DNA from 2 places in the Microbacterium sp. 16-032 genome. Region 1 is predicted to be linked to the other one. Evidence: predicted binding sites of a transcription regulator. Region 1 holds the regulator's gene; the other holds the start of a gene.
The links. The regulator LexA, encoded in region 1, represses DNA repair genes until DNA is damaged. The targets are predictions, from matches to a motif close to TCGAACANNTGTTCGA.
Positions count from the first base shown of each region.

Region 1 (8,582 bases):
GACAGGAGCCGGATGCCGGCTTCGCCCGACTTCTCCGGGTGGAACTGGGTGGCCGACAGCGGACCGTTCTCGACCGCGGCGATGAACGGCGAGCCGTAGGTGCACCACGTGACCGAGGGCTGCGGGAACGGCGGAGTCACCTCGAGCGACCACTCCTGCGCCGCGTAGGAGTGCACGAAGTAGAAGCGCTCGTTCTCGATGCCGTCGAACAGGCGAGATCCCTCACCCGCGCTCACCGTGTTCCAGCCCATGTGCGGCAGGACCGGCGCCTCGAGTTCGGCGACGGTTCCGGGCCACTCCCCCAGACCCGTGGTGTCGGTGCCGCGCTCGATGCCGCGCTCGAACATGACCTGCATGCCCACGCAGATGCCGAGCACCGGCCGGCCACCCGCCAGACGACGGTCGATGATCTCGCCGCCACGGCTGTCGTTCAGGGCCCCCATGACCGCGCCGAACGCCCCGACACCGGGGACCAACAGCCCGTCGGCGTCGAGAAGCAGACCGCGGTCGGAGGTGAGGCGCGCATCGGCGCCGGCTTCGACGAGCGCCTTGACGGCGGAGTGGACGTTGCCCGAGCCGTAGTCGAAGACCGCGACGACGGGTTTACTCGTCACAGCGCGCCCTTGGTGCTCGGAATCCCGTCGACGAGCGGGTCGAGGGCCTTCGCCTGTCGGAACGCGCGGGCGAGCGCCTTGTACTCGGCCTCTGCGATGTGGTGGGGGTCGCGTCCGCCCAGGACGCGCACGTGAACCGTGAGGCCGGCGTGGATTGAGATCGCCTCGAACGAGTGACGCACGAGCGAACCGGTGAAGTGACCGCCGATCAGGTGGTGCTCGAAGCCCGCGGGCTCGCCGGTGTGCACGAGGTAGGGACGACCGCTGATGTCGACCACGGCCTGCGCGAGGGCCTCGTCGAGCGGCACGAGCGCGTCTCCGTAACGGGCGATGCCGGACTTGTCGCCGAGCGCCTGACGAATGGCCTGCCCGAGCACGATCGAGGTGTCCTCGACCGTGTGGTGGGCGTCGATGTGCGTGTCGCCTGTGGAGCGGACCCGCAGGTCGGTCAGCGAGTGCTTCGCGAACGCGGTAAGCATGTGGTCGAAGAACGGCACGCTCGTCGAGATGTCGCTGACGCCGCGGCCGTCGAGGTCGAGCTCGAGCTCGACGCGGGACTCGCTCGTCTCTCGCGTGATCGATGCGGTGCGGGGCGAGGCGGGGCCGGTCATGATCGCGATCCTACCGAGGCCAGCGCGTCGAGGAACGCGGTGGTCTCGTCGGCCGTGCCCGCGGTCACCCGCAGGTGGTGGGCGATGCCAACGTCGCGGATAAGGACGCCGCGGTCGTAGAGCGCCTTCCATGTCGCCGCCGGGTCTTCGACGCCCCCGAACAGCACGAAGTTGGTCCACGACTCGTGCGCCGTGTACCCCAGCGCCGACACCGTCGCCGAGATCCGGTCGCGCTGAGCGACGATCTCGTCGACCATCGACAGCATCGTCTCGGCGTGGCTCAGCGCGGCGGTGGCGGCCGCCTGGGTGAGAGCGCTCAGGTGGTAGGGCAGGCGCACCAGACGCAGGGCGTCGACCAGCGCGGGATCGGCCGCGAGATAGCCGACGCGGGCACCGGCGAAGGCGAAGGCCTTGCTCATCGTGCGCGAGACGACCAGACGAGGGCGGTCGGGCAGCAGCGAGACGGCCGAGGGCTCGTCGCGCGGAGCGAACTCCTCGTAAGCCTCGTCGACGATCACGATCCCGTCCGTGGCGTCGTAGACCGCTTCGACGACATCGAGGCGCAGCGGAGTGCCGGTGGGGTTGTTCGGGGCGCAGAGGAACACGATGTCGGGTCGCTGTTCGCGCACCTGCGCGGCCGCCGACTCGGGAGACAGCGAGAAGTCGTGCTCTCTCTCACCCGCGATCCAGCGGGCCCCCGTGGCCCGCGTGAGGATCGGGTACATCGAATACGTGGGCGCGAAGCCCATCGCCGTCCGGCCGGGACCGCCGAACGCCTGCAGGATGTGCTGAAGGACCTCGTTCGAGCCGTTCGCCGCCCAGATCTGGTCGGGGTTGAGGCCGTGGCCGAGGTAGCCGGCGAAGGCCTCGCGCAGACCGGTGAACTCCCGGTCCGGGTAGCGGTTGACGTCGCGGAGCGCCCGGGCGACGGCATCCAGAATGTCGTCTGCAACCTCGGGCGGAACGGGATGCGTGTTCTCGTTCACGTTGAGCGCCACGGGCAGTGCTGCCTGGGGAGCTCCGTACGGGGTCATGCCCCGCAGATCGTCGCGAAGAGGAAGGTCGTCGAGGCGTACGGTCACCTCACCCATCGTAGGCGTCGAGAACGGTCGAGGCGCGCGAGCGGGGGGTCTGCGCTCAGGCCGCGGGAGCGTACTCGGCGGGGATCGCGATGCGCTGTCCCGCCGAGACGGAGCCGCCGGGCAGGGCGTTGAGACGCGCGATCTCGGCGACGACATCACGCGGGTCGGCGGACGGCGCGACGTCTTCGGCGATGGACCAGAGGGTTTCGCCGCTCATGACGGTGATCTCGGTGAACGAGCCGGCGGGAGCGCCCGCGTCGCCGGAGGCGAGTGCGGATCCGCCGCCGACGATCGCCACGGCGAGCACGGCGACGATGGGGAGGGAGACGAGGAACGCCACGACGCGACGACCGCGCGCGGTGATGCGCAGGCGGGTGGACGGGGCGGTGAGGGCGATGCTGCTCATAATGTGCTCCTTGGTGGGGAGAGATTCGCACCCCGCCCTCGGCCGGGAGGACGGCGGTGCGAATCTGTATTCCGAATCTATCTTCGAACCTGTTCGAGTGTCAACACCTCGTGTATCGGAGACGAATCGAACGCGACACGCGCGAGGCTCCGTGTCATTCGGGTCGTCGACCGGATACGGTTTCGACACGGAGACCTCATCACCAACCTCCGACATTCGAATTTCCGCCGTGATTTCCGCGGCGCGAGGGGAGCACAGATGACCGACGCGACGACCGCCGCCGGGCGCGAGCGGCCGCAGACCCGGCGGCGGAAGAACCTCAGCGACAAGCAGCTGGCGATCCTCGAAGTGATCCAGCGTTCGATCGCGCGGCACGGCTACCCGCCGAGCATGCGCGAGATCGGCGACGCGGTCGGGCTCAAGTCGCTCTCGAGCGTCACGCATCAGCTGAACCAGCTGGAGCTCAGCGGCTACCTGCGTCGCGACCCGGGTAAGACGCGTGCGATGGAGGTCCTCATCGACCTGCCCGGCGCCGCCGCCGAGAATCCCGCCGACGCCGCCCCCGCCCTGGGCGACGCCGCCCTGGTGCCACTGGTGGGTCGCATCGCCGCCGGAGTGCCGATCACCGCCGATCAGCAGGTGGAGGAGATCTTCCCCCTCCCCCGTCAGCTCGTGGGCAAGGGCGACCTGTTCATGCTCAAAGTGTCGGGCGAGTCGATGATCGACGCGGCGATCTGCGACGGTGACTGGGTCGTCATCCGTTCTCAGGCGACCGCTGAGAACGGCGAGATCGTCGCCGCGATGCTCGACGGCGAGGCGACGGTGAAGACGTTCCGACGCCGTGACGGTCACACCTGGCTGCTCCCCCGCAACAGCGCGTTCGAGCCGATTCTCGGCGACGAGGCCGTCGTCCTCGGTCGCGTCGTCGCGGTGCTGCGTACCGTCTGACGCGCACGGCTCGAGGCCGGATGTCCACCGAGGGGTGGCATCCGGCTTCTTCCGTTCCGTCGCGAAAGCCGCGACGACCGCGCACCCGGGCGGATGTCGGAGGCCCTGCCTAGGGTGGAGTCATGGCTGACACCCTCCCTTACGGTTCCTGGCCCTCCCCGATCACGCCCGAGTCCGTCGCGCAGTCATCGCCGCGCGTCGACGGGGCCCGACTCGTGGGCGACGAGATCTGGTGGGGCGAATCCGTCCCGCACGAGGCGGGTCGCGTCGCGGTGAAGCGTCGCCGCACGGACGGCTCGGTCGAGACGGTGCTCCCGGCCCCCGCCAACGCCCGATCCGCCGTGCACGAGTACGGCGGAGACGCCTGGACGGCGTCCGACGACGGCGAGCTGTACTACGTCGAGAAGAGCGACCAGCGCGTGTACGCGCTCCGCCCGGGCGAGACCGCGCGCCCCCTCACTCCCGCCGACGACGCCGTCCGTCACGGCGGCCTGAGGTGGGAGCACGGCGTCCTCCTCGCCATCCGCGAGACCCACGGCTCCTCCCGCGTCCCCGACCGCGCGATCGTGCGCATCCCCCTCGAGGGGCCGGTCGAGGTGCTCGCCGAGGGAAGCGACTTCCTGGCGCAGCCCGCCCTCTCCTCCGACGGCCGCCGCCTGGCGTGGGTCGCGTGGAACCACCCCGACATGCCCTGGGACGCCACGAGCCTCCGCGTGGCCGACCTCGAGACGGGCTCCGTTCGCGACATCGCTGGCGGCGAGCGCCGTGCGCCCCTGCAACCCGTCTGGATCGCCGACGACGAGCTGCTCTACGCCGACGACCCCGACGGTCGCTGGAACCTCTTCCACCGGCCTCTCGATGGAGACGCCCAACCCCTCGCCCCCGCCGACGCCGACACCGGCGGAGGTCTCTGGGTCCTCGGCACGCGGTGGTTCGGGGCCGCCGCCGACGGTCGCGTCATCGCGGTCCGCACGAACGGCTCCGACGAGGTCGTCGAGATCGCCCCGAGCGGCGTGCGCCCGGTCGACGTCCCCGTCGTCGCGGGAGCCGCGATCGACGACGTCCGCGGCACACGCGCCCTCGTCTCGGGGTCCGATGCGGGCGGACGCGCGGGCCTGTGGCTCGTCGACCTCGAATCCGGCGCGGTCGAGCTCGTCACGGGCGGCGCCGGCTCGTGGGGAGACGAATGGATGCCGGCAGCCCGCGCCCTGTCCACCGACGGCCCGCACGGGCCGGTGCACGCCTTCGCGTACGCCCCCACCAACCCCGACGTCACCCCGGTCGCGGGCGAGCGCCCGCCCTACGTGGTCCTCGTGCACGGCGGACCGACCTCGCACGTGGGTCCCGCCCCCTCCGCGAAGACCGCCTTCTTCACCAGTCGAGGCATCGGCGTGCTCGACGTCAACTACGGCGGGTCCACGGGATACGGCCGCGCCTACCGCGATCGACTGAAGGGGCAGTGGGGTGTCGTCGACGTCGACGACGTCGCGGCCGCGGCATCCGCCCTGGCGGAGGCGGGCCTGGCCGATCCCGAGCGCCTCGCCATCGCGGGGGGCTCGGCGGGCGGCTGGACCGTCCTGGCCGCGGTGACGCGTACCGACGTGTTCTCGGCGGGCATCTCGCGCTACGGCGTCGGAGACGCCCGCGCCCTCGCCGAGGACACCCATGACTTCGAGGCCCGCTACCTCGACGGACTCATCGGACCACTCCCTGAGGCCGAGCCGGTCTACATCGAGCGCTCGCCCCTGGGCCGCCCCGATCTCTTCCGCGTGCCCCTGCTCATCCTCCAGGGCTCCGAGGACCGCGTGGTCCCGCCGTCGCAGGCTGAGGCCATCCGCGACGCCCTGGCCGCGCACGGCGTGCCCCACGCCTACGTGCTCTACGAGGGCGAGGGCCACGGGTTTCGACGGTCCGAGACGGTGATCGACTCCCTCCAACGCGAACTCGGCTTCCTCGGCGCGGTCTTCGGATTCGACACCCCCGGCATCCCTCCGCTCGCGCTCGAGGGCGAGAAGGGCTGACCGCCGAACCTCGTGAGGGCCCCACCGACCGGCAGGTCGACGGGGCCCTCACGAGGGTTTCAGGCTCCGAACGGTGCGAGCTCGGCCGCGAGACGAGCGCCCACGTGCGCGTGCAGGAACGTCCCGCTCTCGCGGTGCTCCTGCGCGACGATGAGCCCGCTCTCGTGCACGGCCGACACGAGGTCGCCGCGGTCGTACGGGACGACGGCCTGCACCTCGACGGCCGGCAGGGGCAGTGCGTCCTCGATCGCTGCACGCAGCTCGTCGATGCCCTCGCCCGTACGGGACGACACGAACTTCGCGTTGGGGGCGAGACCCCGCAGGACGAGGCGGTCATCTTCGCCGACGAGGTCGGCCTTGTTGAAGACGACGATCTCCTGACCGAAGTTCGCATCGACGTCGCCCATCACGTCGCGCACCGTCATGAGCTGCGCGGCCGGATCGGGGTGCGAGGCGTCGACGACGTGCAGGATGACGTCGGCGTCGCCGACCTCCTCGAGCGTCGACCGGAACGCCTCGACCAGCTGGTGCGGAAGGTTCCGAACGAAGCCGACGGTGTCGGTCAGCGTGTAGACGCGGCCGTCACTGGTCTCGGAGCGGCGGACCGTGGCATCCAGGGTCGCGAAGAGCGCGTTCTCGACGAGCACCCCGGCGCTGGTGAGGCGGTTCAACAGGCTCGACTTGCCGGCGTTCGTGTACCCGGCGATGGCCACCGACGGGATCGTGTGACGTTTGCGCTCGGCCCGCTTCGCCTCACGGGCGGGGGCGAAGTCGCGCAGCTGCTTGCGCAACAGCGCCATCTTGGTGCGGATGCGACGACGGTCGAGCTCGATCTTCGTCTCACCGGGACCGCGCGAGCCCATACCGGCACCGCCGGCACCGACCTGGCCACCGGCCTGACGCGACATCGAGTCACCCCACCCGCGCAGACGCGGGAGGAGGTATTCGAGCTGCGCGAGTTCGACCTGCGCCTTGCCCTCGCGGCTCTTGGCGTGCTGGCTGAAGATGTCGAGGATCACCGTGGTTCGGTCGATCACCTTGACCTTGACGACGTCCTCCAGCGCACGGCGCTGGCTGGGAGCGAGTTCCGTGTCGGCGATCACCGTGTCGGCGCCGACGGCGGCGACGATGTCGCGCAGCTCGGCGGCCTTGCCGCGACCGACGTAGGTCGCGGGGTCGGGGTGCGGGCGCCGCTGCAGCACGCCGTCGAGCACGACGGCACCGGCCGTCTCGGCAAGAGCCGACAGCTCGCGCAGCGAGTTCTCGGCATCCGCCTGCTCCCCCTGCGGGTGCACGCCGACGAGGACGACGTTCTCGAGGCGCAACTGTCGGTACTCGACCTCGGTGACGTCCTCGAGCTCGGTGGACAGGCCCGCGACGCGGCGCAGCGCCGCGCGTTCTTCGCGGTCCCACTGATCGCCGTCGGCGTCGCCGCCGTACGCGGTCGTGGCGTCCTGCAGAGCCTGTGCCGCACCGAAGACCCGGACCCCGCGGTGCGCTTCGGCGCGCGAGAGCACGCGGTCCACCGGATCCACCGGAGACGCGTCCGTGCTCGGGGGTGTGGTCTGTTCGGTCATGTGTTCCTTTCGTCGCGGCAGTTTCCGCGTGTTCTGGCACTTTATCCGGCCCAGCACCCAGGGGGCCGGTCCGATATCCTGACGTGATGGGGAGCGAGCACTACTTCAGCGCGTCGCCGTCGAGTCCCGAGCAGCTCCGCCACCTTCGCGTGACGCTGGCCGGTCGCGAGCTCGAGGTGGTCACGGCCGGCGGCGTCTTCAGTCCCGACCACGTGGATGCCGGCACCTCGGTGCTGCTCGCGAACACCCCGCCCCCTCCCGCCGGTGGGAACTTCCTCGACCTGGGGTGCGGGTGGGGTCCGATCTCGCTGTCGCTGGCGCTCGCGTCACCGCACGCGACCGTGTGGGCGGTCGACGTCAACGAGCGTGCTCTCGATCTCGTGAGGCGGAACGCGGAGTCCCTCGGCCTCACCAACATCAACGCCGTGCGTCCGGAGGATGTTCCCGAGGACGTCACCTTCCGCACCATCCGCTCGAACCCGCCCATCCGCGTCGGCAAGTCCGAGCTGCACGGCATGCTGCAGCACTGGATCCCCCGCCTGTCGGAACGCAGTGACGGGTGGTTCGTCGTCCAGCGCAACCTCGGTTCGGACTCCCTGCAGCGCTGGCTCGCCGCCACGTTCCCCGAGGGGTACAGCGTGCAGCGTGCCGCCACCGGTCGGGGATTCCGCGTGCTGCGGGTGCGCAAGCACGGCTCGCCGCCGAGCGAGCTGATCGACATCGTCTCCTGAGACGCGCCCGGCACGGGGACTCCGGATGCCGGCATCGCCCGCCCGACGCGAGATCGCGCGCTCGTGTGGGTGCTGATCGCGGTCCACTGAAGAGGGCCTACCCCGGTCCGCCGGCGGCAACCGACGGTCCGTCCCCGCTCTGCGCCCTCGTCAGGCGAGTGCGACCTCGCCGGTGAACACCAGCGAGGCAGGGCCCGAAAGGTGGACCCGGCCATCGGTGACGCGCACGCCCAGCGTGCCGCCCGGAGTGTCGACGACCCAGGAGTCGGGGGCGGCGGCGCCCGCCCAATGGCGAACGGCCAGGGCCGCTGCCGCCACTCCGGTCCCGCAACTCAGTGTCTCGCCCACGCCGCGTTCGAACACGCGCAGGCGGATCGCTCCGACGCCGTCGCGCACGAGCGGGTCGGCGGGGACGACGAACTCGACGTTCGCGCCGTGACGCGGCGCCGGGTCGAGCACCGGCTGATAGGCGAGATCGAGGCCCTCGAGCTCGGCGTCGGACGACAGCGCGACCACGACGTGCGGGTTGCCCACGTCGACGCCGATGCCGGGACGGGCGACCGGCAGGCCCTTCGCGCGCACGAGCGTCTCG
Region 1 covers NZ_JBFYGQ010000002.1:220,507-229,088, forward strand. The annotation lists gene hisH (imidazole glycerol phosphate synthase subunit HisH) at 1-614, opposite strand, end outside; gene hisB (imidazoleglycerol-phosphate dehydratase HisB) at 611-1,225, opposite strand; gene AB6V31_RS04720 (histidinol-phosphate transaminase) at 1,222-2,316, opposite strand; gene AB6V31_RS04725 (LysM peptidoglycan-binding domain-containing protein) at 2,363-2,713, opposite strand; gene lexA (transcriptional repressor LexA) at 2,972-3,661, shown strand; gene AB6V31_RS04735 (prolyl oligopeptidase family serine peptidase) at 3,784-5,682, shown strand; gene hflX (GTPase HflX) at 5,742-7,259, opposite strand; gene AB6V31_RS04745 (class I SAM-dependent methyltransferase) at 7,346-7,990, shown strand; gene dapF (diaminopimelate epimerase) at 8,141-8,582, opposite strand, start outside.

Region 2 (8,582 bases), on a different contig from region 1:
CGGGGCTCACCACGCGCGACACGAACAGGTCGAGGTCGCTGCCGGTGTCGTCCGACGAGTCCAGGTCGAAGCGCGAGAGGGTCGTACCCTCGGGCACCTGGACGGTCCACCGCACGTATCCGTCGGCGTCGCCCGAGTCCTGGTTACCGCTGTGACCGGCGACCGGGTTGTCCGGATCGGCCAGCAGCGTCTGGGCCACGAGACCCGACACGCTCAGCGGCAGCTCGCCGCCCACGCCCGGAAGGATCTCGACCGCCGTGGATCCCGACAGGCCGGTGCCCGAGACCTCGGCCGGAGCCTCGGCGGTGGCCGGGCGGATCGCGATCGGCGAGCGCACCTGCGTACCGTCGCCGGTCCAGGTGAGGAACCCGCTCGTCCACTGCTCCGCATCCGCGTCCGTCCGCGAGAAGGTCACGGTGAACGTCTTCTGCTCGCCCGCCGCGGCGAACTCGAGCGTGGCCGGCTCGACCGTGGCATCCACTCCGGGGACGTCGATGGATGCCGAGAAGGTCCCGGCCCTCGTCGAGGTGACCGTGCGCGTGATGGTCTGCGGCTTCGCGAGCGAGCCGATCGAGATCGACGCGAGGTTCAGGTCGCTGCCGTCGATCGGGGCGACGCCGAAGTCCTCGAGGCCCTTGCCCTGGAGGAACGCCGCCCAGTCCGCCGGACCGTTCAGGTACAGCAGACCCGGATCGAAGTACTTCGTCGGATCGACGTGGCCCGCGCCCTGCGCGAACGGGTCCTGAGCCGGAGCGCCCTCGACGTCGACGGTGTCGTACGCGGTGGTCATCATCGCGGACTTCACCTCGGCCGGAGCCGCCAGCGGGCGCTCGCCCAGGTAGAGGGCCCCGAGGCCCGCCACGTGCGGCGACGACATCGACGTGCCCGAGAGGAACTCGAACGTCGGGGTGGCGCCGGGCGCGTTGGCCGCCGCCGCGAGGATCGCGACACCCGGAGCCGACACGTCGGGCTTCAGGATGTCGCTGCCGTCGGCGAGCATCGGTCCGCGGCTCGAGAAGCCCGCGACCTGGGGCGTCGGTGTCGTCTCGCCCGTGACGTTCTCGCCGACGAGGGTCGCGGTGGCGTCCGCCGTCCCGCGCACGTAGGCGAGCAGAGCGTCGCGGTAGCGCGCGTCGATGTGCACGGTGGGCACCGAGTGGAAGTCGTTGTCGACCGAGGCCGGCGTGACGTTGACGAGGATCATGCCCACGCCACCGGCATCCTTCACCGCCTGCGACTTCTCGATGCGCGCGTTCTGACCGCGATCGCACACGACGATCTTTCCGGCAGCCTTCGCGGGATCGAGCGATCCGATCAGGCACAGCGCCGCGTTCGCGGGATCGGCTCCGGATGCCGCGATGTCGCCGGCGTAGACGACGGGTGCCGTCACATCCTGACCTTCGCGCACCGACACCGATGCTCCCGCGGCCTGGAACCCGTCGGGCAGCTTCACGGTTCCCTCGTAGGTCGGGATCGTGGATGCCGCGACGGTGGTGTACCAGGGCGAGGCGTGGTCGGCGGTCGAAGCGCCGGGTCCGGAGTTGCCGGCCGAGACCGAGACGAAGACGCCGGCCGCGGCGGCGTTGAAGAAGGCCTGGTCCTCGAGGGAGAGCGTGGTGGTGGCCGCGCCTCCGCCGATCGAGTAGTTGATGACGTCGACGCCGTCGGACACCGCGGCGTTGATCGCGCCGAGCAGGTCGCTCAGAGCGCAGACGTCGTCGGTGGTGACGAGCGGGTCGGGACCCGCCCAGCACGCCTTGTACGCGGCGACCTTGGCCGCCGGGGCGACACCCGAGATCGCACCGAAGTCGATGCCCTCGACGCTCGCGTCGACTTGGTTGTTGCCCGCCGCGGTGCTGGCGGTGTGGGAGCCGTGCGCGTCGCCGTCGCGGGGCGAGCGGTAGTCCGCCTCGAAGGTGAAGCCCGTGGCGGCGGCACCCTGGTCGAAGTACCGGGCGCCGACGAGCTTGGTCGAGTAGTCCGAGAGCGACCACCCGTTGCCCTCGGCCACGCGCGGGGAGCGGAAGTCGGTGCCGTCGCCCTTGCGGAAGACGACGTCGTTGCCGTCGAGGTACGGCTCTGAACCGGCGGTGGTGCCCAGCGGCTCGCCCGCGAAGGCGGGGTTCTCGGGCGCGATGCCGGTGTCGACGACACCGACGACGACGCCCTCGCCGGCCGAACCGATGCCGCCGATCTTCTGCCAGACACCGTTGTCGCCCTCGAGGCCGAGGAACTCGGTCGAGGGGACGGCGACCGGGTGGCGGATCTCGTCGGGGACGACCTTCTGCACGCCCTTGGTCGCGGCGAGCTTGGCGGCCTGGTTCGGGTCCATGCTCGCGCTGAAGCCGTTGACGGCGATCGTGTAGGTGGCATCGGGGCGGACGCCCGCCTCGTCGGCGACGTTCTGCTGACGCTCCTCGAGGAAGGCGGAGTACTTCCGCGCCTGCGGGGAGTCGGCATCGAGCCGCGCCTCGTCGGACTTCGTGGCGTCGAGGCCCGGCTCGCCGCCCTCGTACGTGGCGACGGGGGCCTCGTCGAGGACCACGATGTACCGGCCCGTCGCGGATTCGATGGGTGTGGGAGGCGTCACCTCCTCGCCCACGTCGGCAGCCTGAACGGCTGTGGCTCCGGCAACGGTGAACAGTCCGGCCAGGGAAATGGCCGCGACCGAACGCAGGGTTCGACCCATCGTGCGCTCCAAACGGGGGGATGAATTGAGCGATCTGCGCGACATCGGTGGCGCGCGTTGCACAAACATAACTCAGAGAGGTTTCATCACCAACGTTCAGTTTGGACGGGGTCCGAAAACGGCGACCCTCGCCTCGCCCCCCCTGTCGTCGCGCCGGGGTCCCGGCATCCGGTCCCCCTAGACTCGACGAAACCCGAGGAGGAGCCATGCCCCGGCGCCGTCGCACCGTCGCGCAGCACGCCCGCTTGCCTTCGCCGAACCCGTTCGGCCAGCTCGCGAAGCTCCTCGCCGTCGCCGCGGTGGTCGGCACCGTCGCGGTGATCGGAGTCGTGTCGTACACGGCGTACGACCTCACCGCCGACTTCGTCGAAGAAGCCGTGGTCGTCGAGAATCAGCCGGCCGTCCCGCCCGACCTCGGGGCGCTCTCGGGCGGCGTGAACATGATGCTCGTCGGCATCGACGAGTGCGAAGAAGAGCTCATCGCCCTCCTGGGTGACCGCTGCGAGGGTGCGGACGCGGGCGGACGCCTGAACGACGTGAACATCCTCGTGCACATCTCGGAGGAACCCCGGAAGGTCACGGTCGTCTCGTTCCCGCGCGACCTCATCTTCGACGCCCCCGCGTGCGACACCGCCGACGGGGGCCGCTTCGGCGGCGGCACCCTGCAGATCAACGAGCTCTACACGTACGGCGGACTCTCGTGCGTGATCACCGCCATCGCCGATATGAGCGGCCAGCAGATCCAATTCGGCGCGATGGTCACCTTCGGCGGCGTCATCGAGATCACCAACGCGATCGGCGGCGTCGAGATCTGCCTCGCGAGCGACATGCGCGATGCGAACACGGGCATCGACTGGCAAGCGGGACCGCGGACCATCCAGGGCCTCGAGGCGCTGCAGTTCCTGCGCACCCGATACGGAGTGGGCGGCAGCGACCTGGCCCGCGTGAGCAACCAGCAGCAGTACATGTCCCGCCTCGCGCGCAAGCTCGTCAGCGAAGAGGTGCTGTCGAACCCCTCGACGGTGCTGCGCTTGGCCTCGACCGGCCTTCGGAACGTCACGCCGACGCAGAGCCTCACGAACCCCCTGACCCTCGTCCAGGTCGCCTCCGCGGTGAAGGACGTGCCCTTCGAAGACATCGTCTTCGTGCAGTACCCGACCGTCGAGGCCCGCTCGGATGCCAACCGCGTGGCGCCCGACTACGCCGCGGCCGAGGTGCTCTGGGATGCATTGCGCGAGAACCGGTCGATCGAGGTGACCGGAGGAGTGGCGGTCAACGACGGCACGGTGATCGCCGAGCCGGCCCCCGGAGAACAGCCGGCGCCGACGGAGGGCCCCGCGCCGGAGCCCGGCGAGGTCGATCCGAACACGGGAGCAGTCGCCCTCCCGCCCGCCATCACCGGATCGAGCGCCGCGCAGCAGACCTGCAGCGGCGGCGTCGTGAACTGAGTCAGTAGGTCGGCGCCGCAGGCAGCCCGAAGAACTCCTCGAGGGTCGTGAAACCGCCCTCGTGGTAGGCCCGGGCGAGCTCGGGACCGATGTAGCGCAGGTGCCACGCTTCGGGCTCGTACCCGCTGACGCTCTCGCGCCCTTCGGCGTACCGCGTGATGAAGCCGAACTCCCATGCGTGATCGCGCACCCACGCGCCCTGCGGAGACGCCGCCACGTCGTCGAGCGTCTTGCACGAACCGTTGCAGGGGACGATGTCGACGGCCATCCCCGACTGGTGCTCGCTGAAGCCGGGCCGCGCGCTCTCGCGATCGGCCTCGGCGACGCCCCCGACCGCCACGCGCCCGGCGTAGGTCGACTTCTGCGTCGTGTACGAGCGGTAGGCGCTGAGGTAGCCGATCTCACCGACGCCGGCGGCGGATGCGGCCTTCACGAGCGAGGTGAGCGCGCGCGCGGCGGGGGCGCGCAGAGCGGAATCCTCGAGGGCGCGGACGTCTGCGGGCATGACCAGGTCGCCGGGCTGGTAGTCGACCGGGTCGTACGGACGCTGCTTGTTGACCACGAGCCACTCGCGGTTCGGGTCGGAGAGCGAGACGCAGGGGGCGATCCCGGATGCCACCGCTGCGCGGAACGCCTGCCCGCCCCCCGCCGCGTCGATGACTGCGGCGTCGTCTCCCGCGGCCAGCGCGGAGGTGAAGGCGGGGTCGTCGCACGGGGTCGCCGTGGCGGCGACGGCCGCGAGCTGCGGCACGGGGATTCCGTCGTCCGCGACCACCGGGGGGCCGGCGATCTGCGCGACGGCGTCGGTGGACCCGTCGGGCCCGCCTCCCGAGGCGGCGGCCCCGATCGCCACCACGCAACCGGCGACCACGACGGCGGCCGCGGCGACCACCGCCAGGCGGCGGCGCAGGAGGACGGGGGCGAGTCGACGGATGCCGCGGGGCTCGGACTCCCCCGCCTCGGGGGCGTCGTCGTCTCGCCGCAGAGCCCGACGGGTCGGAGGCGCTGCGGCGGAGTCGTCGCCACCGGGAACGACGGGAAGGGTGAGGGCCGCGGTCGCGAGTCGCTCGGCCTCCGCGCGCGCGGCGCGGCGGGGCGAAGTCTCGGGGTCGTGGCTGGTCACGCTTCCATTCTCGCGGGTGCATCCTGAACGGTCGACCCGGGTGGAGGCGAGGTCGCGGGTGCTCGACCCTCTCCGCGAACGACTCGGGTGCCGTGTTGCCGATTCGTCGAACATGTGTTCGACTGTTCGCATGAGATGGCAGGGACAGCAGCTGGGGGTGGAGGACACCGCGGCACTCCCGGGCATGGAGCGCATGGACGGCCTCGTGCGGTCGGTGACCACGCCGGAATTCGCCGGAATGACATTCCACGAGGTGCTGTGCAAGAGCGCGTTGAACCGCGTGCCCGGCGTCTCGGCCATGCCGTTCGACTGGACGGTGAATCCCTACCGGGGGTGCAGCCATGCGTGCTCGTACTGCCTCTCCCCGGACACCCTCATCCTGAAAGCGGACGGCCGCCAGGTCCCGCTGTCGGAGATCCGCGTCGGAGACGAGATCATCGGCACCGAGCAGGGAGCGCGATATCGCCACTATGTCCGAACAACCGTTCGCGCGAAATGGACCACTCGCAAACGCCTCCATCGCGTCACCCTCGCTGATGGAACCGAGATCGAGGGCAGCGCAGACCACCGGTTCCTGACGGAACGCGGGTGGAAGCATGTCACCGACTCGCCCCTCGCGGGCGAACAGCGCCCTCGCCTCACGGTGTCGAACCGTCTGCAAGGTTTCGGAACGGGCGCCCGCCCCTACGCACAGGCGATGGGTCCCGACTGGCGCCAGGGGTATCTGACGGGCATGGTGCGCGGTGACGCGATGATCCTTCACAAGACCTACGACGACGGAAACCGAGTCCGCGCGATTCACCGGTTCCGACTCGCCCTCGCCGATCGCGAAGCGCTCGACCTCTCGAAGGAGCTTCTCGAGCAGATCGGCATCGTCACGATGGTCCGGCCCTTCCCCGTGCCCGCGCATCGCCGACCCATGACGGCTCTGCACACGGCCAAGATGCGGGATGTTGCGCGCATCGAGGACTACACCGCGATACCGAGCACACGAAGTCGGGATTGGATGGCGGGCTTCCTCGGGGGCATCTTCGACGCGGAGGGCTCGAGTTCGCGCGGGATCGTGCGAATCAGCAATGCGAATGAGGAGCTCCTCGCGCTGACGGAAGAGGCTCTCGCCGCGTTCCACTTCGATGCTGTTCGCGAACCCGCCCGCCCGAACGGCGTGTCCTACATCCGTCTTCGCGGGGGGCTAGCCTCGCGGCAGCGCTTCTTCGATATCGCCCGGCCGTCCATCACCCGCAAGGTCGACGTCTCAGGGACAGCGGTGAAGACCAGCTCGGACCTGAGGGTCGTCAAAGTCGAAGACATCGGCTACGACATCGACATGATCGACATAACGACGGGTACCGAAGACTTCATCGCGAACGGGGTCATCAGCCACAACTGCTTCGCTCGGAAAACGCACGAGTACCTCGACCTGGATTACGGGGCCGACTTCGACTCGCAGATCGTGGTGAAGGTGAATGTCGCCGAGGTACTGCGCACCGAGCTGCGCCGGGGGTCATGGGCGCGCGAACCCGTGATGCTCGGGACGAACACCGACCCCTACCAACGCGCCGAGGGGCGGTACCGCCTCATGCCCGACATCGTCGGGGCTCTCACCGACAACGGCACACCGTTCTCGATCCTCACCAAAGGGACGTTGCTGCGGCGCGACCTCCCGCTGCTGACCGAGGCCGCACAACAGGTCACGGTGTCGTTGGCCATGTCGATCGCGGTCTTCGACGACGCGCTCCAGCGTTCGATCGAGCCCGGGACCCCGAGTGCCGAGGCGAGGCTCGAGACCGTGCGCGCGGCTACCGCCGCGGGCTTCCGCGTGACGGTGTTCCTCATGCCCGTCATGCCGCACCTCACCGACTCGGTCGCGGCGCTCGACGACGCCCTGGCCCGCATTCGAGCCGCCGGCGCGGCGCGCGTCGTCTACGGCGCACTCCACCTGCGGCCCGGCGCGAAGCAGTGGTTCTTCGAGTGGCTCGAGCGCGAGCATCCGCACCTGGTCTCGTCGTACCGGGGGCTGTACCCGGGTGTCTCGACCTCGGCACCGAAGGCGTACCGCACGTGGCTCGGCAAACGCATGCGCCCCCTCCTGCGTATGCACCGGCTGGACGGGTGGGACGAGGACGACCACCCGCGCGGCCGGCCCCAGCCCGGCCTCGCGGCACGCACCGCGCCGGCGAGCAGCCTCGGACCCGTGCGAACGGTCGGGGTCTCGGCATCCACTCGTCCGCGCGTCGCGCCCGCGAGCGAGCCGACGCTCTTCTGAGGGCCTCGCTCCCCGACATCTCACGCAGGAGCAGCCCGCTCAGCATCGTGCCCGCTCGGCTCGCGCGAGCGTCGCGTCTCCGCGCCCGCGATGCACGAAACCCCCGCCGCGGTCGCGACGGGGGTTTCGAGAGGCGGGTTACGCGTCGACGTTCGACAGCTGACGACCCGAGAGCTCCTCGAGCACGTCGTCGCCGAGCGCGGTCTCTTCGAAGGGAGCCTGGATCTCGGCCCGGTCGAGCAGCTCGGTCATGCGACGACGACGCTGGCGCGTGATCAGGGTGACCACGGTGCCGGCGCGACCGGCGCGGCCGGTGCGGCCCGAGCGGTGCAGGTACGTCTTGTACTCGTCGGGGGCGTCGGCCTGGATGACCAGGTCGATGTCGTCGACGTGGATGCCGCGGGCGGCGACGTCGGTGGCGACGAGCACGTTGACGCGACCCGAGGTGAGCTTCTCGAGGTTGCGCGTGCGCTTCTGCTGGTTCAGGTCGCCGTGCAGCGCCACCGCCGCGATACCGGCGTCGTCGAACTGCTCGGCGAGCATCTCGGCGTACGCGCGAGTGCGGGCGAAGACGAGGGTCTTGCCTTCGCGGTCGACGAGCGAGTCGAGGATCTGCGCCTTGTCACGGTGCTCGATGACGAGAACGCGGTGCTCGATGGTGCTCGAGTCCTGATCCTCGCCGGCGACCTCGTAGACGGCCGGCTCGACGAGGAACTCGTCGACGAGGGCCGCGACCTCGCGGTCGAGCGTGGCCGAGAAGAGGAGCTTCTGGCTGTCCTTCTTGGTCGCGCGGAGGATGCGCTGCACGGGCTCGAGGAAGCCGAGCTCGCACATGTGGTCGGCCTCATCGAGGACGGCGACCTGCACCTGCGAGAGGTCGAGCTTGCCCTGGTTCAGCAGGTCTTCGATGCGTCCGGGGGTGCCGATGACGATGTCGACGCCCTTCTTGAGCGCACCGACCTGGCGCGCCTGGGGCACGCCGCCGTAGACCTGGGTGGTGAACAGGCCCACGCTGCGCGCGAGCACCTGTACCGTGCGGTCGATCTGCAGGGCGAG
Region 2 covers NZ_JBFYGQ010000009.1:868-9,449, reverse strand. The annotation lists gene AB6V31_RS16305 (S8 family serine peptidase) at 1-2,689, opposite strand, end outside; gene AB6V31_RS16300 (LCP family protein) at 2,896-4,137, shown strand; gene AB6V31_RS16295 (M15 family metallopeptidase) at 4,139-5,260, opposite strand; gene AB6V31_RS16290 (intein-containing Rv2578c family radical SAM protein) at 5,391-7,526, shown strand; partial or broken gene AB6V31_RS16285 (DEAD/DEAH box helicase) at 7,665-8,582, opposite strand, start outside.
Region 2: the regulator LexA is predicted to act here: its motif matches at 5,367-5,382, upstream of AB6V31_RS16290 (intein-containing Rv2578c family radical SAM protein).